DNA from 3 places in the Mesorhizobium sp. M0663 genome. Region 3 is predicted to be linked to each of the others. Evidence: predicted binding sites of a transcription regulator. Region 3 holds the regulator's gene; each other region holds the start of a gene.
What was found. The regulator PhoB, encoded in region 3, activates phosphate uptake and scavenging genes when phosphate is short. The targets are predictions, from matches to a motif close to TGTCATNNANCTGTCAT.

Region 1: a site for PhoB is predicted at 1,919-1,935, ahead of phnC (phosphonate ABC transporter ATP-binding protein). Genes of this name have one in related genera too.
Region 2: a site for PhoB is predicted at 2,163-2,179, ahead of NKI54_RS24900 (alkaline phosphatase D family protein). Genes of this name have one in related genera too.

The regions. Positions count from the first base shown of each region.
Region 1 is NZ_JAMYPX010000001.1:114,712-121,993, reverse strand. Features, by position in the region: gene phnK (phosphonate C-P lyase system protein PhnK) at 1-233, shown strand, start outside; gene phnL (phosphonate C-P lyase system protein PhnL) at 460-1,167, shown strand; gene NKI54_RS00620 (DapH/DapD/GlmU-related protein) at 1,164-1,781, shown strand; gene phnC (phosphonate ABC transporter ATP-binding protein) at 2,017-2,865, shown strand; gene phnD (phosphonate ABC transporter substrate-binding protein) at 2,956-3,864, shown strand; gene phnE (phosphonate ABC transporter, permease protein PhnE) at 3,931-4,887, shown strand; gene phnE (phosphonate ABC transporter, permease protein PhnE) at 4,955-6,322, shown strand; gene NKI54_RS00595 (sugar phosphate isomerase/epimerase family protein) at 6,347-7,198, opposite strand.
Region 2 is NZ_JAMYPX010000018.1:17,110-24,391, forward strand. Features, by position in the region: gene NKI54_RS24895 (hypothetical protein) at 188-469, shown strand; gene NKI54_RS24900 (alkaline phosphatase D family protein) at 516-2,090, opposite strand; gene NKI54_RS24905 (MFS transporter) at 2,370-3,653, opposite strand; gene NKI54_RS24910 (TetR/AcrR family transcriptional regulator) at 3,736-4,341, shown strand; gene NKI54_RS24915 (hypothetical protein) at 4,439-5,029, shown strand; gene ppa (inorganic diphosphatase) at 5,047-5,577, opposite strand; gene NKI54_RS24925 (GNAT family N-acetyltransferase) at 5,694-6,200, opposite strand; gene NKI54_RS24930 (TPM domain-containing protein) at 6,318-6,956, opposite strand; gene NKI54_RS24935 (TPM domain-containing protein) at 6,967-7,282, opposite strand, start outside.
Region 3 is NZ_JAMYPX010000005.1:102,140-109,421, forward strand. Features, by position in the region: gene NKI54_RS12670 (sugar ABC transporter permease) at 32-1,396, opposite strand; gene xylF (D-xylose ABC transporter substrate-binding protein) at 1,539-2,579, opposite strand; gene NKI54_RS12680 (ROK family protein) at 2,866-4,110, shown strand; gene phoB (phosphate regulon transcriptional regulator PhoB) at 4,120-4,809, opposite strand; gene phoU (phosphate signaling complex protein PhoU) at 4,826-5,533, opposite strand; gene pstB (phosphate ABC transporter ATP-binding protein PstB) at 5,566-6,369, opposite strand; gene pstA (phosphate ABC transporter permease PstA) at 6,366-7,217, opposite strand; gene pstC (phosphate ABC transporter permease subunit PstC) at 7,221-7,282, opposite strand, start outside.

The DNA.
Region 1 (7,282 bases), on a different contig from region 3:
TCGACGTCTCGGTGCAGGCGCGCCTGCTCGATCTGTTGCGCGGCCTGGTCACCGATCTCGGCCTGGCCGCCATCGTCGTCACCCACGATCTCGCCGTGGCGCGGCTGTTGTCGCAGCGCATGATGGTGATGAAGGACGGCCGCGTCGTCGAAAGCGGCCTCACCGACCGCGTCCTCGACGATCCGCGCGCGCCTTATACCCAGTTGCTTGTCTCCTCGATTCTGCAGGTGTGACGATGATTGCTCCGGCGTACCCCCCTCTGGCCTGCCGGCCATCTCCCCCTCAAGGGGGGAGATCAGCAGCTTTTATGGCCCGCCCGTTCTGCGACACAGGAGAATGGCGAAACCGAATGCGACTGCCAATCTCCCCCCTTGAGGGGGAGATGGCAAGTTTTGGCAAAGAGGGCAGGCCAGAGGGGGGTGTTGGCCCGCAGACGAATGACGATTGGAGAACCCTCTGATGGCAACCCCGCTCGTTGTCTCCGATGTCGCGAAGAGCTTCACCATGCATCTGCGCGACGGCATCAAACTGCCGGTGGTCGCCGGTGTCTCGTTCGCGATCAGGGCCGGCGAATGCGCCGTGCTCGGCGGCCCGTCCGGCGCCGGCAAGAGCTCGATCCTGAAAATGCTCTACGGAAATTATGCCGCCGATGAAGGCCAGATCATCGTCCAGCACGAGGGCGGGCTCATCGATCTCGCCTCGGCCAGCCCGCGCACCGTGCTTGCCGTGCGCCGGCTTACCATCGGCTATGTCAGCCAGTTCCTGCGCACCGTGCCGCGTGTCTCTGCGCTCGATGTCGTGGCCGAACCGCTGGTCGAGCGCGGCGAGGAGCGCGAGGTCGCGCACGGCAAGGCACGCGCCTTGCTGGCGCAGCTCAACCTGCCGGAGAAGCTCTGGGCGCTGCCGCCGGCGACGTTCTCCGGCGGTGAACAGCAGCGCGTCAACATCGCGCGCGGCTTCATCACCGAGCACCCGATCCTGCTGCTCGACGAGCCGACCGCTTCGCTCGACGCCAGGAACCGCGATGTGGTGATTTCCCTGATCGCCGCCAAGAAGGCAGCGGGGGTCGCTTTGCTCGGCATCTTCCACGATCACGACGTGCGTGAGGCGGTCGCCGATCGCGTCATCGACGTGACCGCCTTCGCCGCCGGGAAAATCGCCGCATGACCAGGAAACTGTCGGAGGCGCCGCTGATCCACGAGACGGCGGAAGTCGAGAACTCGACGCTTGGCCGCTGGACCGAGATCGCCGAGCGCTGCCGGGTTGCCGAAAGCACGCTCGGCGACTATTCCTACATGATGCAGGACTGCGGCGTCTGGTGCGCAACGATCGGCAAATTCGCCAACATCGCCGCAAGCGTGCGCATCAACGCTACCAACCATCCGACCTGGCGGCCGACGCTGCACCATTTCACCTATCGCGCCTCGGATTATTGGGACGACGCCGAGCACGAGAGCGAATTCTTCGCCAAGCGCCGCGCCAAACGCGTCACCATCGGCCACGACACCTGGCTCGGCCACGGCTCGACCATCCTGCCGGGCGTCACCGTCGGCGATGGCGCGGCGGTCGGTGCCGGTGCGGTGGTGTCGAAGGACGTCGCGCCCTACACCATCGTCGCCGGCGTACCGGCCAAGCCGATCCGCGAACGCTTCGACCGCCGCACCGCGGAGCGCTACCAGGCGCTCGCCTGGTGGGACTGGGACCACGCAAGGCTGCGCGCCGCGCTCGACGATTTTCGGGAATTGTCGGCGGAGGCGTTTCTGGAGAAATATGGCGGCTGAGGGTCGTGAAATGGTGAATGGTGAATGTGAATGGGGGCAGCGGACAGGTTTCGAGGCTCAGGGAAGCCGTTCTTATCACCATTCACCATTCGAGCTTCTCGCGCCGAGTTGATCCCGCCCCGCTCCAGGCTGTGGGCAGTAACAAAACTGACATCGTTCCGACACCGCAGGTTCATGCGGCTGCGCTAGCCAGGGTAAACAGACCTTCAATTGCGATTGGACTGGAGCCTGCACCATGTCAGCTACGCTCGAAATCCGCGGCGTCACCCGCCGGTTCGGCAAGAACACCGCCGTCAGCAATGTTCACATCGCGATTCCGCAAGGCCAGATGGTCGGCATCATTGGCCGCTCCGGCGCCGGCAAATCGACGTTGCTGCGCATGATTAACCGCCTCATCGATCCCAGCCAGGGATCCATCCTGTTCAACGGCGTCGAGGTCTCCGGGTTGCGCGGCTCGCCGCTCCGGCGATGGCAGCGCGACTGCGCCATGATCTTCCAGCAGTTCAATCTCGTGCCGCGCCTCGATGTGCTGACCAATGTGCTGCTCGGCCGGCTCAACCACCGCTCGACGCTGTCCAACCTATTTGGCATGTTCTCCCGCGGTGAATGCGCCGAGGCGGTTGCAGCCCTCGAGCGCCTCGACATCGCCCGCACCGCCCTGCAGCCGGCCGGCACCCTTTCCGGCGGCCAGCAGCAGCGCGTTGCGATTGCGCGCGCCATGATGCAGCAGCCGAAGGTGTTGCTGGCGGATGAGCCGATTGCCTCGCTCGATCCGCTCAACGCCAAGGTGGTGATGGATTCGCTGCAGGACATCAATTTGCGCGAGGGCATCACCGTCATCACAAATCTGCATACGCTGGATACGGCCCGCACCTACTGCAACCGCATCATCGGCATGGCCGCCGGCAAGGTCGTCTTCGACGGCCCGCCCGAAGCCCTCAACCGCGAGGCCGTGCGCATGGTCTACGGCGCCGACAGCAATGGCGGCGAAATCTCCGAGGCCATCACCTCCACCAGTGTCGCCATCAAACAGAAAATCGCTGCATCCGCCGGACCGCTCGAGCCCGCATTCCCGGGATATTGAGAACGGCCTGATCGCCCGCCCGCGTCAAAGGCACCTGTCAAAAAATTCGAACGCTACCGGCGCGAGGCCGGGACCAACAGGAGAGAGATAATGTTCAGGAAGATGGTTTTTGGCGCCGTTTCATTGCTCGCCATCGCGGCAAGCGCCGCTCACGCCCAGGATATCAAGGAATTCCGCATCGGCATCCTTGGCGGTGAAAACGAAGCGGACCGGCTGCGCAACTTTCAGTGCCTCGCCGATCACCTGAAGTCCGAATTCGGCTTCGAGAAGGTCTCGCTGTTCCCGGCCGCCGACTATGACGGCGTTATCCAGGGCCTGCTCGGCGGCACGCTCGATTTCGCAGAGCTTGGCGCGTCGGGCTATGCCAGCGTCTACCTCAAGGATCCGAACGCCGTGACCCCGATCCTCACCACCCAGCAGACCGACGGCGCGACCGGCTATTATTCGATCGGCCTTGCGCTGAAGTCGTCCGGCATCACCGACATCAAGTCGGCCAAGAGCAAGAAGCTCGGCTATGCCGACCCGGATTCGACCTCCGGCTACCTGATCCCGCTGACCCAGATCCCGAAGGACACCGGCGCTTCGAACGAAACCTTCTTCGCCTCGACCCAGTTCAATGGCGGCCACGAGAACAACCTTCTCGCGGTTCGCGACGGCAAGGTCGATGTTGCGGTTGACGATTCCTCGGGCATCGGCGACTTCAAGAACGGCTACACCTCCGGCACCTTCCACAAGGAAGTCGCCAAGGGCGCCGTGGACCCCAACGATTTCGTCGAAGTCTGGCGCTCCGGCTTGATCCCGAACGGCCCGCTGGTCGTGCGCACCGCGCTCGGCGGCGGTATGAGCGCCAAGCTCGCCAACTTCTTCACCAGCCTGCCGGCCAAGGACAAGCCTTGCTTCGAGGCCATCGAAGGCGGCGATTTCACCGGCTATGTTCCGGTGAAGCCGGACTTCTACAGCGTCATCGTCGAAGCCCGCAAAGCCGCGATCGGCGGCTGACGACAATTGCGGAAAGGGCGGCGTCCTCCAGCGCCGCCCTTTTTGCGTGTCCGCTCGCGACCCCGTATGACCTTCGCCGCTACAATTCGTTCAGACGCGGTCCGGCAGGCAGCAGACGCCTGGCGACGCCAGACGTCCTTGCGCCGGTTCTACACGGCGCTCGGCATCGGCTCACTGCTTGTCGCCATGTGCACAGCCATGTGGTTTGCCGACGAGGCCAATGCCGGACATTTCTTCGATCGGCTGCCGCACATACTGGATTTCCTTAGTTGGCTTGTTCCCAAGGACTGGAACGACGTCTGGCGGGCGCTGTTCGACATCGCATCGCCGCACGACAAGGGCAGCCAAGAGTTCAACTTCCCGCTTGGCCGCGTCTATCTCTGGGGCGGCTTTTATCTACCCGAATATTTCGAGCTGATGCTCACCACGCTTAACGTGGCGCTGGTTTCCACTTTCATCGGCTTTGTCTTTGCGGTGCCCTTTTCCTTCATCGCCGCGCGCAACTTGACGCCCAGTCCGGTGCTCAGGCTCGTCCTCAAGCGCTTCATGGAACTGCTTCGCGCCTTCCCCGAGAGCGTCATTGCCGGCCTGTTCGCAGCCATCCTCTCGACCGGCCCGGTCGCAGCCATCATCGCCATCGGCCTGCATTCCATCGGCGCCCTCGGCAAGCTCTTCTACGAGATCAACGAAAACATCGACATGCGCGCCGAAGAAGGCCTGCGCGCGGTCGGCGCCAACTGGTTCGAGCGCGTGCGCTTTGCCGGCCTGCCGCAAGTGCTGCCCAATTTCATGTCCTACACGCTGCTCAGGATCGAGATCAATGTGCGTATCTCGACCATTATCGGCGCGGTCGGCGGTGGCGGCATCGGCGAGGAACTGAAGCTCTCCATCTCGCGCGGCTTCGGCGCCAAGACGCTGGCACTGGTGCTGCTGCTGTTCACGACGATCTTCCTCGTCGACCAGTTTTCCGCCTGGCTACGCCGCAAGCTCGTCGGCGAGCAGGCATTCATGATGGGTGCCTGACCATGATCCCAAAATGTGGATTCCGGTTTTTGGAAAAGATCGTGGCAAATCAACAAGAAGACTGCCCATGGCCGCAATGACCGCCGATGAGATGCGGTCGATCGAGGAGCGCTTTCCCCAAGTGTTCCGGCGGCCCTTGTACAAACGCTTCGGCCCGCTGGTCCTGTTCACCGGCATCCTGCTCTACCTCGTCTATGCCTTGTGGTTCTTCAGCCTGCCGCAAGTGCTGAGGGAATCGCACTGGGAGCGCCTGCCGCTCTTCCTGACGCAATGGATCAGCTACGATCTGCAGCCGGAATTCCGTCTCGACCAGCCTCAGATCACACCCAGATACCCGCGTTTTTCGGCGCTCGGCGAAGACCCGCATCCCGATTGGGTCATCACAAACGCCAACGGCTCCTACACCATCCTGATCGACGGCCGGGCCAAATCGGTCACCTTCGACAAGACCGAGGCGACGCTTGTCGCCAATGGCCAGGCGGTGCCGGTGTCCTTGGCCAGCGGCAAGCCGGTAGTATCCGGCCCGGTGCCGGACTGGATCACCGCGCATGACGACGAAATCATCGCCAGGATGGGCTTTGCCGGCGAGGTCCGCATAACCGTCGATCGCGTCAAGGTCCGCAAGCGCTTCCTCGGCTGGGCGAATTTCGTCTTCGACACACGCTCGCCCTTCTTCGGCAAGTCACCCGGCGAGGTGGTCTCGTTGCTGATGTCCGGACCCCAGCTCAAGCCGGGCACATCAAACATTGCGCTGGCCGCCGACAATATCTGGAACAACGCCCAATGGCAGCATGGCGACGTCTGGACGAAGCTGTTCCAGACCATCGTCATGGCGTTTCTCGGCACCTTGCTCGGCGGCATCGTTGCCTTCCCGCTCGCCTTCTTCGCCGCCCGCAACATCACCCCGAGCGGCCTGCTTAGCCAGGTGCTAAAGCGGTTCTTCGATTTCATGCGTTCGGTCGACATGCTGATCTGGGCGCTGTTCTTCACCCGCGCCTTCGGCCCGGGCCCGCTTGCCGGCAGCGCCGCGATTTTCTTCACCGAGATCGGCACGCTCGGCAAAGTCTATTCGGAAGGGCTCGAGAACATCGACGACAAGCCACGCGAGGGCATCCAGTCGACCGGCGCCAACGGCTTGCTGGTGCAGCGCTATGGCGTGCTGCCGGAAGTGATCCCGGTCTTCATCAGCCAGACGCTCTATCAGTGGGAATCCAACACCAGGGGCGCGACGATCATCGGCGCCGTCGGTGCCGGTGGCATCGGCCTGAAGCTCTGGGAGGCGATGCGCACCAATTCCAACTGGGCCAATGTCTTCTACATGGTGCTCTTGGTCCTGCTCGTCGTTTTCATCTTCGACAACATTTCCAATTTCCTGCGCCGCCGCTTGAGCAGGACGATCCACGACTACAACCGGATCCAGGCCGGCCAGGGCTGACGGGGGCGTTGCGCAGGCGTGCGGTTAGGGCGCCTTCCTCCATCCATTCCTGATATGCCTGTAGCCGTCGCGGTAGACGGCTTCCGGGCCTTCGGAAAAGTCGCGCCACACCTTGGTGGCCGCGGCTAAATCCTTCAGCGAACGCCCGAACGCCTCGATCGTCAGCCAATCGTCGTAGCCGCTCTTGCGAATGGCGGAGAAAGTCTCCTTCCAGGGGACGTGGCCGCGGCCCGGCACGCCGCGATCGTTCTCCGAAATATGGATATGGACGATGTTCTTGCGGTTGCGCGTATAGGCGCCGATCGGGTCGGCCTCTTCGATGTTGGCATGGAACGTGTCGTACATCGCCTTGATGTGCGGCCGGTCGATCGCGTCGATATGCGCCGACAAATCGTCCATCGTGTTGAGCAGATAGCATTCGAAGCGGTTGAGCGCCTCCAGCCCGATGGTGACACCCTTGTTGCCGGCATGGTCACCGATGGCGCGCTGCGAAGCGATCGAACGTTTTTTCTCGGCCGCCGTCGGCCCGCTGCCGGAGAAGGCTCCGAGTGTGGAATGCAGCGGGCCGCTCAACGTGTTCGCGCCAAGCGCCTGAGCGCAGTCGATCGCCGATTTCATGTAGTCGATACCGGCCTTGCGCGTCGAGGCGTCGGCCGAGATCAGGTTCATCGCCGGATCGCCCATCGCCGAGACGGCGGTACGTTGCAGCCCGATGCGGTCGAGCAGCTCACCGAGCTTCTTGTAGTCGTCCGGCGTGCCGGAGAAGACCGGTATCTCGACGCCGTCGAAGCCGGTCGCCTTGATATCCCTCAACAACGGCTCGTGTTTTTTCGTGACACTGGTCGTCCACAACAACATGCACATGCCGATTTTCATCGACGCCCCTCCCCTTTGACGGCCGGGCTTGCTCCTCCGGCGACTTCGCCACAAGCCTCCTCATCCGGCCACTTCGCGGCCACC
Region 2 (7,282 bases), on a different contig from region 3:
GGGAGCGTTGCAGGCAGCAGGCCAAAAGGCGCTGCCTCTTTCGGTTGGGCGGCTCATACAGGGTTTTTCGCAATTGCGAAAGAGGAGGCGAGCCACCAAATAAAGTCACCAAATCTTAAATGTCTTGGTGTGAAGTGGAATTATTAACCAAGGCGGAACCTTTCATGGTCCGGACAGTTCGAATTTCATGATCGAGATAGGCATCAAACTCCGGCCGATTTTGGCATGTACCGCGCTCGCCGTCCTCCTCGCGGCCGGCGCGGCGCAGTCGGCGGCGTCGTTCAAGGAGACGCGGTCTGCTTTGCCGTCCGACAAGCCGTCGGCGGAGCAGCTTTTTGCCGATGCTCCCGATGGCGTCGATCCGGTGGTGACCGGGCCGGTCAGCGCCGCCTTCAAGCAGCGGCAGCAAAATGCCGGATGCGACAGCGCCGTCTGGCCCAACATTCCCGTCGTCTGCTATCCCGATTGATATACGCCCTACCCTCGGGCTGGCCCGAGGGTAGTGGCGCCGTCGCTCACGCCGACCGCACCGGATCGAGCGTGACCTTGTAGAGTTCGCTGTCGTCGCGATCCATCAGCCGCACCGTCAACTGCTCGGTGGCGCCATCGATTTCGACGAGCCCGAAGAACTGCAGGCCGGCCGAAGGCGCCAGGTTTTGACCCTGTTCGGCAGTTGGTGCCTTTATGAACTTCAGCTCCGGGCCGAATGTCATATCGAAACCATTAGGCCCGAACGTGCCGGAATGGATCGGACCCGAAACGAATTCCCAAAACGGATTGAAGTCCTGGAACTGCGCCTTGTCCGGATTGTAGTAATGCGCGGCTGTGTAATGCACGTCTGCGGTGAGCCAGACAGTGTTGCTGATACCCGCATTCTTTATATAGCGAAGAAGGTCGGCAATTTCCAGCTCACGCCCTTTGGCCGGGCCATTGTCGCCATTGCTGACCGCCTCGGCCCCTACCTTCTTGGTGCCGTCGTTCCAGACGACGAGGCCGAGCGGCATGTCGGCGGCGATGATTTTCCAGGTTGCGTTGGAATTCGCCAGTTCACGCTTCAGCCATTTGATCTGCTGTTCACCGAGGATGCGCGATTGCGGCGTCATCGTCTCCTGCATATCCGGACCGTTGGGGCCGCGGTAGGAACGCATGTCGAGGAAGAACACGTCGAGCAGCGGACCATAGGCGATCTTGCGGTAGACGCGGCCGGGCTCCGACGGCTCGTAACGGATCGTCGTCATTTCGTGGAAGGCGCGCGCCGCACGTGCCGTCAGCACATGGATGGATTTTTCAGTGTAGCGATCGTCGGCGCTCAGGTCCTTCGAGTCCGACCAGTTGTTCAGCACCTCGTGGTCATCCCACTGATAGAAGGTCGGACAGATGGCGCTGAGCGCCAGCACATGCCTGTCCATCATGTTGTATTTCCACTGCGCCCGGTATTCGTCCAGCGTCTCGGCAACCTTGCGCTTCTCGTCGATCAGCACTTTGTTTTTCCACTTGCCGCCGTTGGGCAGGTCGACCTCGTCCTTCATCGCACCATCGGCATAGATCGTATCGCCCGAATGCAGGAAGAAGTCGGGCGTGTGCTTGGCAATGGTGGCGTAGGTCTTCATGCCGGTCTCGTCGATGCCCCAGCCTTGGCCGGCGGTGTCGCCCGACCAAGCAAAGCGAATGTCGCGCTTCGAGGCAGGTGCCGTGCGGAAGCGGCCGACGACCGGCTCGGAAACGGCGTTGATGTCGGCAAGATCGGCCGCGACCATGCGGTAGAAGATGTCCTGGTCGGAGGCGAGATCGGTAAGCAGCCGCTTCACCGTATAATCGCTGGCCGGCGAGGTATCGAGCGGCGCCAGGCGGACGGCATTGGTGAAGCTTTCGGTCGGCGACACCTCGAACATGACGCGCGACGGCCGGTCGGTGCGTGTCCAGACCATGCCGCTGGTGGCGTCGACGTCGCCGGACTGGATGCCATGGGTGAAAGCCGGGCGCTGATTGGCGCGCGAGTAATAGGGAAGCGCCAGGCCCGAGGCGCCGACCAGGCCAACGGCGCTGGCCGACGTGACGAAAGCGCGCCGCGTCATCGAAATCTTGTTCATGGCTGTCTCCTGGATGGCATTGAACGTCGCCGCCAAGCTCCAGCTTCAATGTTTCAGGCACATTTCGAAACGATGAAGGTTTCGTAACAGTGAACAGGCTGGCGAATCTCCCTCCTCGAGGGGGAGATGTCGCCGAAGGCGACAGAGGGGGTCGTCTCGCGCGGAGCGCCGGCCTCCTGCATCGGCGATAAGGGGCCGAGCCCAGTCGGACCGACCCCCTCTGGCCGCTTCGCGGCCATCTCCCCCTCAAGGGGGGAGATTAGCACGGCCGATCGCGCCCTACGCCGCTTGCGGTTCCGGGTCGAACGCCGGGCGGCTGGTGTTGATCAGCAGCGAGATGCAGGCGGCGGCTATTGCCGTCATACCGGCGATCAGGAAGGCAAGCTCGTAATTGCCTTGCAGCTCGCGCATGGTGCCGCCGAAGAAGGCCGCTGTCGCGGCGCCAACCTGATGGCCTGCGACGATCCAGCCGAAGACGATCGGCCCGCTGCGGTCGCCGAACGCCTCGTTGGAAAGCCTGAGCGTCGGCGGCACCGTGGCGATCCAGTCCAGTCCGTAAAACACGGCGAAGATGATCAGGCTGGTCGCCGAGAAGCCGGAATAGGGCAAATAGATCAGCGACAGGCCGCGAATACCGTAATAGACGCCGAGCAGCTTGCGCGGGTCGAAACGGTCGGTGAGCCAGCCCGACAGCGTCGTGCCGATAAGATCGAAGATGCCCATCATCGAGAGCAGGCCTGCAGCCTGCACTTCGCCAATGCCCATATCGCCGCAAAAGGCGATCAGGTGAGTGCCGACCAACCCGTTGGTGGTGAAGCCGCAGACGAAGAAAGTGGCGAACAGATACCAAAAGACGCGCGTGCCGGCGGCGCGGCGCAGCGTGCTCATCGTATGCGCGAGGAAATTGCCTTGCGCGGCAGGTGGTGACGGCGGCACGTCGTCGAGCTCGGCGCCATAGCGCACCATGCCGATGGAGGCCGGCCGCTCCGGCACCAGCAGCCAGACCAGCGGCAGCAGGCAGGCGGTGGCAACCGAGACCGCGATGACAATCGGCCTCCAGCCGCCCGACTGGGCGAGCGAGGCGAGCAGCGGCAGGAAGACCAGCAGCCCGGTGGCACTGGACGCCGACATCAGTCCCATCACCAGGCCGCGATTGGTCTTGAACCAGCGGTTGACGATGGTCGCGCCGAGCACGGTGGCGACGGCGCCCGAGCTGACGCCGGAAAACACGCCCCAGGTGAGGAGCAGATGCCACGGTTTGGTCATCAACAGGCTGAGCGCGGTCGATCCCGACATCAACAGCAGCGCGGCAAGCAAGGTGCGGCGCAGCCCGATCCGCTCCATCAGCGCCGCGGCAAACGGCCCGGTCAGGCCGTAGAGGAAGATGCCGGTGGCCGCCGCCAGCGACACCACGTCGCGCCGCCAGCCGAAACTGTTCTCCAGCGGCAGCATCATGACTGCCGGCGCCGAACGCAGGCCCGCTGCGATCAGCAGGCAGAGGAAGATGACGGCGACCACGACGAAAGCGTAGCGCTGGCCAAACGGGCGGGATTGAGCTATCATGTTACTGACCGGTACGTTGCAGGAGCGCGAAACATACGTACCGACCGGTAACATTGTCAACCAGCTAACCGGCAGACCAGGCATGAAAAGCATTGAACCAACGATCAAGGCGAATGACGCACCGCCGCCTCGCGCCGCCGAACGGATTCTCCAGGTCGCGCGCGACCTGTTCTACCGGCAAGGCATCAGGGCGATCGGCGTCGACGAGATCGTGCGGCGTGCCGGCGTCACCAAGCCCAGCCTCTACCGCAGCTTTCCGTCCAAGGACGAGCTGGCCGCATCCTACCTCCGGCACTATGACCTCGAATTCTGGGAGCGTTTCGACGAGGCGGTGGATGCCCATCCCGGCGATCCGCGCGCGCAGATCGTCGCTTTCCTGACGCGTGTCGGCAAGCGCACGCAAAAGCCCGACTATCGCGGCTGCGGCATGACCAATGCCGCGGTCGAATATCCCGAACCTGGCCATCCGGCCCGCGTCGTGAGCGAGGCCAACAAGCAGGAATTGCGCCGCCGCTTGCGCGCCATGGCGGCGGCGATGGGCGCCGGCGACGCCGACACGCTGGGCGACGGGCTGCTGCTGCTGATCGAGGGCGCCTATATTAGCGGCCAGCTGTTCGGTGCCGGCGGGCCGGCGCAGTCGGTGGCCCGCAACGCCGATCTTCTGATAGAGGCAAGCTTGAAGAAATAGTGTTCCGTTTACCAGACCACTGTGCGCAGCCTGACTTCCTCTAGGCTGCTGCTAAATTTGACGGTACGCTGCGCCCCCCGAACTGAGTTGTTCCGCCATGCGCGCTCTCCTGATCCCGCTTGCCCTCGCCGGTTTCTGCCAGGCGGCCCGGGCCGGCGACATATCCAGCGTCTATACCGATCTCGATTGGGAGAAGGACTGCGTCACCTATGCCCAAGCGGAAGAAGGCGACGGGGACTGGGCCGATCTCGCCTGTTCGGGCTATCGCGGCTACCCTGTGCTGGTTTCCTACGACGACGCGCGGGAATCGCTGTTCTACGGCTTTCCACCTGGCGACATGACCACGGTCTGGGAAAGCTTTTCCGGTATCAATTCGGCTGGACCCAAGGTCGAGTGGCGGATCGAAACCAACGGCAAAACTGCCATTCCCTTCGCCGTCATTCATCGTCGCTCGATCAGCGATACCGAGGGCGAGAACAAGTCGACGGAAGTGCTGATCGTCGCCAAGGTTGCCCAGCCTGACGCCCACGAAGGCTGCGCGATCGGCCTTGTGCTCGCCACCGGCAATCCCGCCGCCAACGATCAGGCGCGCAAGCTTGCCGACGAGAAGGCACGCACCTTCGCCTGCGGCAAGGACAAGCGTGAGGTGCTTGGCGACGCGCCCGCTTTCGGCCGCGTCGACAACTGATTATTTGCGCCCGACAATTACTTGCGCCTGGCCCGCTCGATTGCCTCGACGATCATCTTCTTGGCATAAGCCGCATCGTACCAGCCTTCGATCTTGACCCATTTGCCGGGTTCGAGATCCTTGTAGTGCTCGAAAAAGTGCTGCACTTGCTGGCGGGTGATGTCGGGCAATTGCGTGTATTCGTGGACGTCCTCATAACGCAAGGTCAGCTTGGGTGAAGGCACCGCGATCACCTTCTCGTCCTGGCCCGCATTGTCCTCCATCACCAGCACGCCGATCGGCCGTACATTGATGACGCAGCCTGGCACCAGCGCGCGCGTGTTGCAGACCAATACGTCGATCGGGTCGCCGTCGCCCGATAGCGTGTGTGGTACGAAACCGTAATTGCCGGGATAGCGCATCGACGTGTGCAGAAAGCGGTCGACGAACAGCGTGCCGGCTTCCTTGTCCATCTCGTACTTGATCGGCTCGCCGCCGATCGGCACCTCGATTATGACGTTGACGTCCTCGGGCGGGTTCTTTCCGCTGGCAATCGCTTCGATACGCATCGCTTTATCCCTCTCTCGATTGCAGATCGATAGCGGGCGACGGCGAATGGTGCAATGCGGCGAATGGTACGGGGAGATCGTCCGAACCGAAAACCGGCCGGATCATGCGCTGGCCGTCATTCCCAGACGAAAGCGACCTTCTTCAGCGCCTTCTGCTCGAATATCTCGACGCCTTCGGCAACATCGCGGCCGCCGGCGCCGGCATAGAAGGCAAGTGCGTTCTGATTGTCTTCCAGCGCCCAGACCACCATGCCTTTCAGGCCATGGTCGGCCAGCCGTGCCCGCGCGGCCGAGAACAGCCGGCTGCCGAGCCCGATGCCTTGATATTCCGGCCGCAGGTAAAGTTCGTAGATCTCGCCCTGCTGCCTGAGTTCGCGGGCGCGGTTCTTGCCGATCGTCGCATAGCCGGCAATTTTGCCGCCGATTTCGACGACCAGGACGGTGGCAGCGCGGCGAATGGCATTCGCCCACCAGTCGGCGCCGCGGCGGTTGATCATCGATGTCAGCGTGCGGTGCGGGATGATGCCCGAATAGGCGCCGCGCCAGGCCTCGAGATGCACGTCGGCGATGGCGGCTGCATCGCGCGGTTCGGCTTTCCTGATGTCGATGCTCAGCGTATTCATGATTGGTTAACCATAAACCCGCTGCGCCCGATTGCAAGAGTCCGGTCAACCGCCGCGATGCTTTCACACAGCCGGACGGTGCGTCCTTGAGACGCTGCGAAACCGCCTTTGGCGAGATCAAATCTCGACCAGATGGTCGTCCAGTTCGTTGCTGTCGCCGGTCGAGACCGGAAAATGCTCGGCCAGTACCGCACCGACTGCTTGGATCGCCTTGACGAACCCCTCGGCAAGCCGATCGTCGCCGGCATGCGCCGTAAGGTCGCGGACGACACCGTCCCAGACATGCTGGCCGACACAAGAATCGATCCCGCTGTCGGCGACCACCTCGGCGTAGCGCTCGGCAATCGAGACGAACACCAGCACGCCAGTGCGCGCCGTGGTGCGGTGGACGTTGCGGGCGAGGAACTGCTTCATCGCATTGGCGTGGGCGGCCTGGTAGCGCAGCCGCCTCGGCACCAAATGGATGCGCAATGCCGGCAATGCCCACAACAGGATGAGCACACTGGCAAGCGCCAGAAGCTCGGCGATGACGAAATGCGGCAAGCGGATCGACAGCCACCAGGCTTCCAGCCCATAACCGACGGCGAGGCTGACGACGAGCATGCCGAGCATCGCCATGAAAGCGGCCGGAAAGAAATAGCCGTCGCTGGCATGCGCCACGACGCAGTAGATCTCGCCGTCGGTCTTTGATTCGGCAGCGCGGATCGCATCGGCGATGCGCTCATGATCCTCGGGGCTGATCGGTCGTGTTGCCATGATTGATGTCTCACCAGCTTCCTGAAGAACCGCCGCCGCCGGACGAACCGCCGCCGCCTGAAAACCCGCCGCCGGAACTTCCGGACGACCAACTGCTGCCGGAACTTCCAGACGACCAGCCACTGCCGGACGAGGTCCCCGACGTCCAGCCACCGCCACCGGAGGATGACGAAGCTGGCCCACGGCCGTAGCGAAACGTCATGCCCAGCCACTTGTACACGCCCGGCGACAGTTTCGTGCCGAAGATCGGCGGCAGGAACGCCATTGCCAAGCCGCCGAAGAACATCGTCGCCCACAGGACAATGAACAGCATGAAGATGGGATCG
Region 3 (7,282 bases):
GAAAACCGGTTTCCACCTTGCGGGATCATGCTCAGACCCGTTTGCGATAGACGGTATCGAGCCACACCGCGACCACCAGCACGGCTCCGACAACGATGCTCTGCAGCGGCGAATCGATGCCGAGCAGCACCATGCCGGACTGCAGCGACTGCATCAAAAGCGCGCCGAGCATTGCGCCGAGCACTGTGCCGGAGCCGCCGGCGAGCGACGTGCCGCCGATCACCGCCGCCGCGATGACCAGGAGCTCGTCCAGCGTGCCCAGCGCATTGGTCGACGAGTTCTGCCTGGCTGACGAGATCGCTGCGGCGATCGTCGCCAGCACGCCCATGATCATGAACACCTTCATGGTCACCCAGCGCGTGTTGATACCGGCAAGGTTGGCTGCTTCCGGATTGCCGCCGATGGCGAAGACATAGCGGCCGAAACGGGTACGCTTGGCGATGAAGGTCATGATCAGCCCTACGGCTACAGCCATCAGCACGGGTATGGCGATGCCATGGGCGATGAACAGCCCGCCTTCGGGAACGGTTATATTGTTGGCCGCCGCATATCTGTTCACGATGCCGACCGGCCAAGGATAGGAATTGGCAAGCCATATGGCGCCCATGATGACAAGGCAAGTGACGGCTCCGAGGAACGTCTCGGCCCAGATCGGGCGTAACGGGAAGCGGAACCGCTTGCGCTGCACCCGCCCGTTGAGCAGCATGAACACAACCGCCAGGCACGCGACAATTCCGACGATCCAGCTCCATCGCGCACCGATCGAACCCGTCGGTCCGCCGCCCATCAGCTGGAAAGTGGCATCCAGCGGCGCAATCGTCTGCCCACTGGCGACCCACCATGCGGCACCCCGCCAGACCAGAAGGCCGCCCAGCGTCACGATGAAGGCCGGCACCTCGAGATAAGCGATGATGTATCCCTGGAACGCTCCGATCAGAAGGCCAAGCGCCAGGCCGATGGCCAGTGCCAGGATCCAGATCCAGGGGTTGCCTAATTGCAGACCGACCATTCGCACCAGGAAATGCACCTGCGCAAAACCCATGACCACGCCGATCAGGCCTTCGGCGGAACCGACCGACAGGTCGATATTGCGCATGACGATAACCAGCACCATTCCGGCGGCCATTATGGCCACGGCGGAAGTCTGCACCGACAGGTTCCAGAGATTGCGTGGCGTCAGGAAGGTCCGGCTGTCGAAGTCGAACGGATTGACGCCGAGCCGTACGCTGGAAATGACATGCAGGCCGACCCAGATGACCAGCAGCGCGCCGATCATGCCGAGCATGCGCGTGTCGAGTTCGGTTGCCTTGAGAAATCGGGCAACGATGCCGAGCTCGGATTCCCGTGCCCGGTCTGCCGTGCTGTCTACCGGCGTGTTGGGCGTCGTGTCGGTCATGATGTTTCTCCCGCCGGGTTGCCGTCTGCCGCGGATGCCGGAAGCAGCCTAGAAGTTATCCGCCGGAAGCGGAAAAACAACTCTTGTTGAAAAAACGCCGCGGCGAGCGGCCGCGGCGTTCGGACTTCTCGGAAACGTCGGCTCAGTTGCAGACTGCAACAGCGCTAGCCGTCACGCCGGCGCAGACCTCTTCTTTCTTGATCCAGCCGGCGTCGATGACGACGTTGAGGTTGTCCTTGGTGATGGCGACCGGGGTCAGGAACAGCGACTTGACGGTATTGCCGCCGGGCGTGGTGAAATCCTTCACGCCGGCAATGTCGGTCATCTGCTTGCCGTCGGCCAGTTGCGAGGCGATCTCGGCGGCATTCTTGCCGAGCTCGCGCGCATCCTTCCACACCGACACGGTCTGTGTGCCGAGCGCGATGCGGTTCAGCGCGGCGTGGTCGCCGTCCTGGCCCGAAACCGGAACCGATCCGGCCAGCCCTTGCGCCGTCAGCGCGGCGACGACGCCGCCGGCAGTGCCGTCATTAGCGGCGACTACGGCATCGACCTTGTTGTCGTTGGCGGTCAGGAACTGTTCCATGTTCTTCTGAGCGTTGGCCGGCAGCCAGCCGTCCGTATAGGCCTCGCCGACATTCTTGATCTTGCCGCCGTCGATGGCCTCCTTCAGCACCTCCATCGAACCGGCAAACAGGAAATCGGCATTCGGATCGGAACCCGAACCCTTGATGAAGACGTAGTTGCCTTCCGGCTTCACCTTGAAGACTTCGCGGGCCTGCATGCGGCCGACTTCCTTGTTGTCGAAGGTCAGATAGAACACGTCCTTGTTCTCGATCAGCCGGTCATAGCCGACGACCGGGATGCCTTCGTCCAGTGCCTTTTGCACGGCCGGCCCGATGGCCGAGGCGTCCTGCGCCAGGATGATCAGTGCGTTGGCGCCCTGCGAGATCAGGCTCTCGACGTCGGTGAGCTGCTTGCCGGGGTTGGACTGTGCGTCGGCGGAAATATACTTGTCGCCTGCGGCCTCGATGGCCGCCTTCATTGCGGCCTCGTCGGTCTTCCAGCGCTCTTCCTGGAAGTTCGACCAGGAAACGCCGATGACCTTGTCTTTAGCCTGCGCCACCGACGCCAGCGCCAGCGTCATGGCGACACCCGCCAGAATGGCGGTCGTGAATTTCTTCATCATATCCTCCCTGCGCCGCGTACGGCGTGACCAATTGGCTCAAAGACCAGCTTAGAAGCTCTAATTTTTTCGAGCCTCGAAAAAATACTGGCCCGATCTCCGGCTGCTGTCAACATCGATTCTGATGGATTTTGATGACTCTGCGAGTTTTTTCGAGCGTCGGAATAAACGATGACAGCGCCACCTGCATCTGACACTATTTGCCTGCATCCGACACTATTTGTCGGACATTACCGACGGCTTCCGGTTCATGAGCGGCCGCGGCAACCGGGAGGAAAGCAAAACAATGTCGGTCGGAATCCGCCATGACGATTTGCGCCGGCGCAACCGGGCGATGGTGATCTCGGCGGTGCGCCGGGCCGGCCAGCCATCGCGTACTGAGATCGCAGCTACCACCGGCCTCAGTCATTCGACCATATCGGCGATCTCTTCCGACCTGATACGGGAAGGCATCCTCGCCGAGAGCAAGGCAAGCGAGCCCGTTTCGTTGAAACGCGGTCGTCCGCAGGTCGGCCTCGCCCTCAACCCGGAAGCGGCGGCGGTGCTGACCGTGGTGTTGTCGCTGAATTTCCTGTCGGCCGCCATTATCGACTATACGGGACAGGTGGTCGCCGAGGAACAGCGCCGGCTGGACACGCTGACCATGCCGCGCGACGAGCTGATCCGTGAATGCATGGCCATCGTCCGGCGCCGGCTGCAGGATCCAGACCTTGACGTCCGCAGTGTCGCCCGCATCGCCCTGGCGATTCAGGGCATTACCGACTCCCCTGCACGCGCCATGCTGTGGTCGCCGATCACGCCGCAGACCGACATCGCCTTTGCCGACATGCTGGAGGACGAATTCGGCATCCCGGCAACGGTGGAGAACGACTGCAACATGATGGCGGTGGCTTTGCGCTGGCGCAATCCGGATCGCTATCGCGACGACTTCATCGCCATCCTGCTTTCGCATGGCATCGGCATGGGGCTGGTGCTGAAGGGCGAACTGTTCACCGGGACGCATTCCTCGGGCGGCGAATTTGGCCACATGATCCATCGTCCGGGCGGCGCGCTCTGCCGTTGCGGGCGGCGCGGCTGCATCGAGGCCTATGCCGGCAACTACGCCATCTGGCGCAACGCCAGGCAGATGAGCGAAGACAGCGAACCGGTCGCCGACGTCAGCGACGCCGACATGCGAGCACTGGCGGCCCAGGCGCGCGAGAAAGATGGGCCGGAACGCGAGGCCTACCGCAAGGCCGGCGAAGCGCTGGGTTTCGGTCTCGGCTCGCTGTTCGCGCTGATCGATCCGGCACCGGTCGCGATGGTCGGCGCCAGTGCCGCCGCCTTCGATCTGATCGAGCCGGCCTTGCGGAAGGCAATCGCCCAGACCGCCGGCGGCCAGCATTCAGGCTCGATCTCCTTCGATACAGAGCCGAACGAATTGCCGCTGATCCGCGAAGGCTGCGCGATGCGGGCGTTAAGCTTCGTCGACCAGGAGATTTTCGCGCCGGGCGCGCAAATGAGGCCCAGCGTCAGAAAGAACGTAGCCTGACCAGGCGGGTCAATCTTCCCTGATCGCATAGCCGGCACCGCGGATGGTGCGGATGACATCCGGCATCCGGCCGTTGTTGACGGCTTTGCGCAGCCGCCCGACATGCACGTCGACGGTGCGTTCGTCGATGTAGATTGTCTCGCCCCAGACATTATCGAGTAACTGGCTGCGCGAGAAGACACGGCCCGGATGCCGCATCATGAACTCGAGCAGCCGGAATTCGGTCGGCCCGAGCCTGATTTCGCTCTTCTTGCGATAGACCCTGTGCGATTCGCGATCGAGCACGATGTCGCCGACCTTCAGCACGCTGGACAGCACTTCCGGCTTGGCGCGCCGCAGCAGCGCCTTGACCCTGGCCATGAATTCCGGTGTCGAAAACGGTTTGACCAGATAGTCGTCGGCGCCGGTCGAAAGACCGCGCACCCGGTCGCTCTCCTCGCCGCGCGCGGTCAGCATGATGATCGGCAGCCGCTCGGTTTCGGGGCGCACCCGCAACCGACGACAGAGCTCGATGCCGGAAACCGCTGGTATCATCCAGTCGAGCACCAAAAGGTCGGGCACATTCTCCTGCAAACGGATCTCGGCTTCGTCGCCGCGTGTCACCACCTCGACCTGGTAGCCTTCGGATTCGAGATTGTAGCGGAGCAGCACACCCAACGGCTCCTCGTCCTCCACCACCATTATGCGTGGTGCGATCATCGGCTGGGCACCCCCATCATGTCACCGGTGCGGACATTGTCGTTTCGTCCTGCTTCGGACGATTGACCGGCAATTGCTCGCCGGTCAGCACATAATACGCATTTTCGGCGATGTTGGTGACATGGTCGCCGATCCGCTCCAGATTCTTGGCGCAGAACAGCAGGTGCGTGCAAGCGGTGATGTTGCGCGGATCTTCCATCATGTAGGTCAAGAGCTCGCGGAACACGGACGTGTATTTGACGTCGATGCGCTCGTCGGCGGCACGCAGCTTGGCCAACGCGGCCGCATCGCCTGCAGCATATTCCTCGATGACACCCTGCACCTGGATGAGAACCAGCTGCGCCATCGCGTCGATGGAATGCGACAGGTCCCGCGGCGTGGCGCTGAGGCCGACCGCACTCACGCGCTTGGCGATATTCTTGGCAAGATCGCCGATGCGTTCGAGGTCGCCCGCCATGCGGATCGCTCCGACCACATGGCGAAGATCGTGGGCCATCGGCTGGCGTTTGGCGATCAGGGTTATGGCGCGGTCGTCCAGTTCGCGTTGACGCGCATCCATGATGGCGTCGTCGGAAACGACGCGTTGCGCCAGCACGTTGTCGGAATTCAACAGGGCCTTGGTCGCCCCGCCGACCATCGAACCGGCGAGGTCGGCCATGTCGCGGATCAGCTTGCTGATCTGCTCGAGATCCTCGTCGAAAGAAGCGACTGTGTGTTCGCCCATGGTCCTGTCCTCATATGCATGATCGGAACGGCTCAGCCGAAGCGGCCAGTGATGTAGTCCTGCGTGCGCTTCTCGCGGGGCGACGTGAAGATCTTCTCGGTCCGGTCGAACTCGACCAGTTCACCCAGATACATGAAGGCGGTCTGGCGCGACACGCGCGCCGCCTGCTGCATGTTGTGGGTGACGATGACGATCGTGTAGTCGGCTTGCAATTCGTCGATCAGTTCCTCGATCTTGGCAGTCGACAGCGGGTCGAGGGCCGAAGCCGGTTCGTCGAGCAGAATGACTTCCGGCTTCACGGCCACGGTGCGGGCGATACAGAGCCGCTGCTGCTGGCCGCCAGATAGGCTCAAGCCGCTGGCGTTGAGCTTGTCCTTGACCTCGCTCCACAGCGCGGCGCGCTTCAACGCCTGTTCGACGCGGCCGTCCATCTCGGACTTGCCGAGGTTCTCGTAGAGCCTGACGCCGAAGGCGATGTTCTCGTAGATCGACATCGGGAACGGCGTCGGCTTCTGGAACACCATGCCGATCTTGGTCCTGAGGAGGTTGAGATCCTGCGACCGGTCGAGAATGTTCTTGCCGTCGAGCAGCACCTGGCCCTCGGCCATCTGTTTTGGGTAGAGCTCATAGATGCGGTTGAACACACGCAGCAGCGTCGATTTCCCGCAGCCCGAAGGGCCGATGAAGGCCGTGACACTGCGCTCAGGCAGCGACAGGCTGATGTCCTTCAGCGCCTTGCTCTGGCCGTAGTAGAAGTTGAGATTCTTGACCTCGATCTTCGTCTTCTCGGCGACCGTTTCGGCCATCGTCATGTCTGGGGACAACATCTGTGTCATCTGTCCTCTCTGCGTCCGGTAAGGCTGCGGGCGAGGATGCTCAAGCCCAGAACCGTCAGGGTGATTATGAGTGCGCCGGTCCACGCCAGTTGCTGCCATTCCTCGTAAGGGCTGAGAGCGAACTGGAAGATGGTCACCGGCAGGCTGGCCATCGGCGCGTTGATATTGCTGCTCCAGAACTGGTTGTTGAGCGCGGTGAAGAGCAGCGGCGCCGTCTCGCCGGAAATGCGTGCTATCGCCAGCAATATGCCGGTGACGATGCCGGACAATGCGGCGCGGTAGGCGACCGAACGGATCACCACCCAGCGTGGCGCGCCGATCGCGGCACCGGCTTCACGCAACGCGTTCGGCACCAGGTTGAGCATGTCTTCAGTGGTGCGCACGACCACCGGAATGACCAGGATGGCAAGCGCAACGGCGCCGGCAATGGCCGAGAAATGTCCCATTGGCCGCACCATCAGCTCATAGACAAACAAGCCGATGATGATCGACGGCGCCGACAACAGGATGTCGTTGATGAAGCGGACGACGGTGGTGATGCGCGAAAAGCGTCCATACTCGGCCATGTAGGTTCCCGCCAGCACGCCGATCGGCGTGCCGACGACAACGGCGATGATCGTCATCAGCAGGCTGCCCGCGATGGCATTGAGCAGGCCGCCGGCCTCGCCCGGTGGTGGCGTCATCTCGGTGAAGACCGCGAGCGAAAGCCCGGCTGTGCCCTTATAGACCAGTGCGCCGAGAATGAGCGCCAGCCAGGCAAGCCCGATGCCGGCGGCGACGACGCAAAGCGCCATCATCACCGAATTCCTGGCTTTGCGGCGGCTGTGGAGCGATGAGGATGTCGACATCGGTCAGGCTCCCGTACGGGCGTCGATCCGCATCAGCATATAGCGGGCGGCGGCAAGGATCAGGA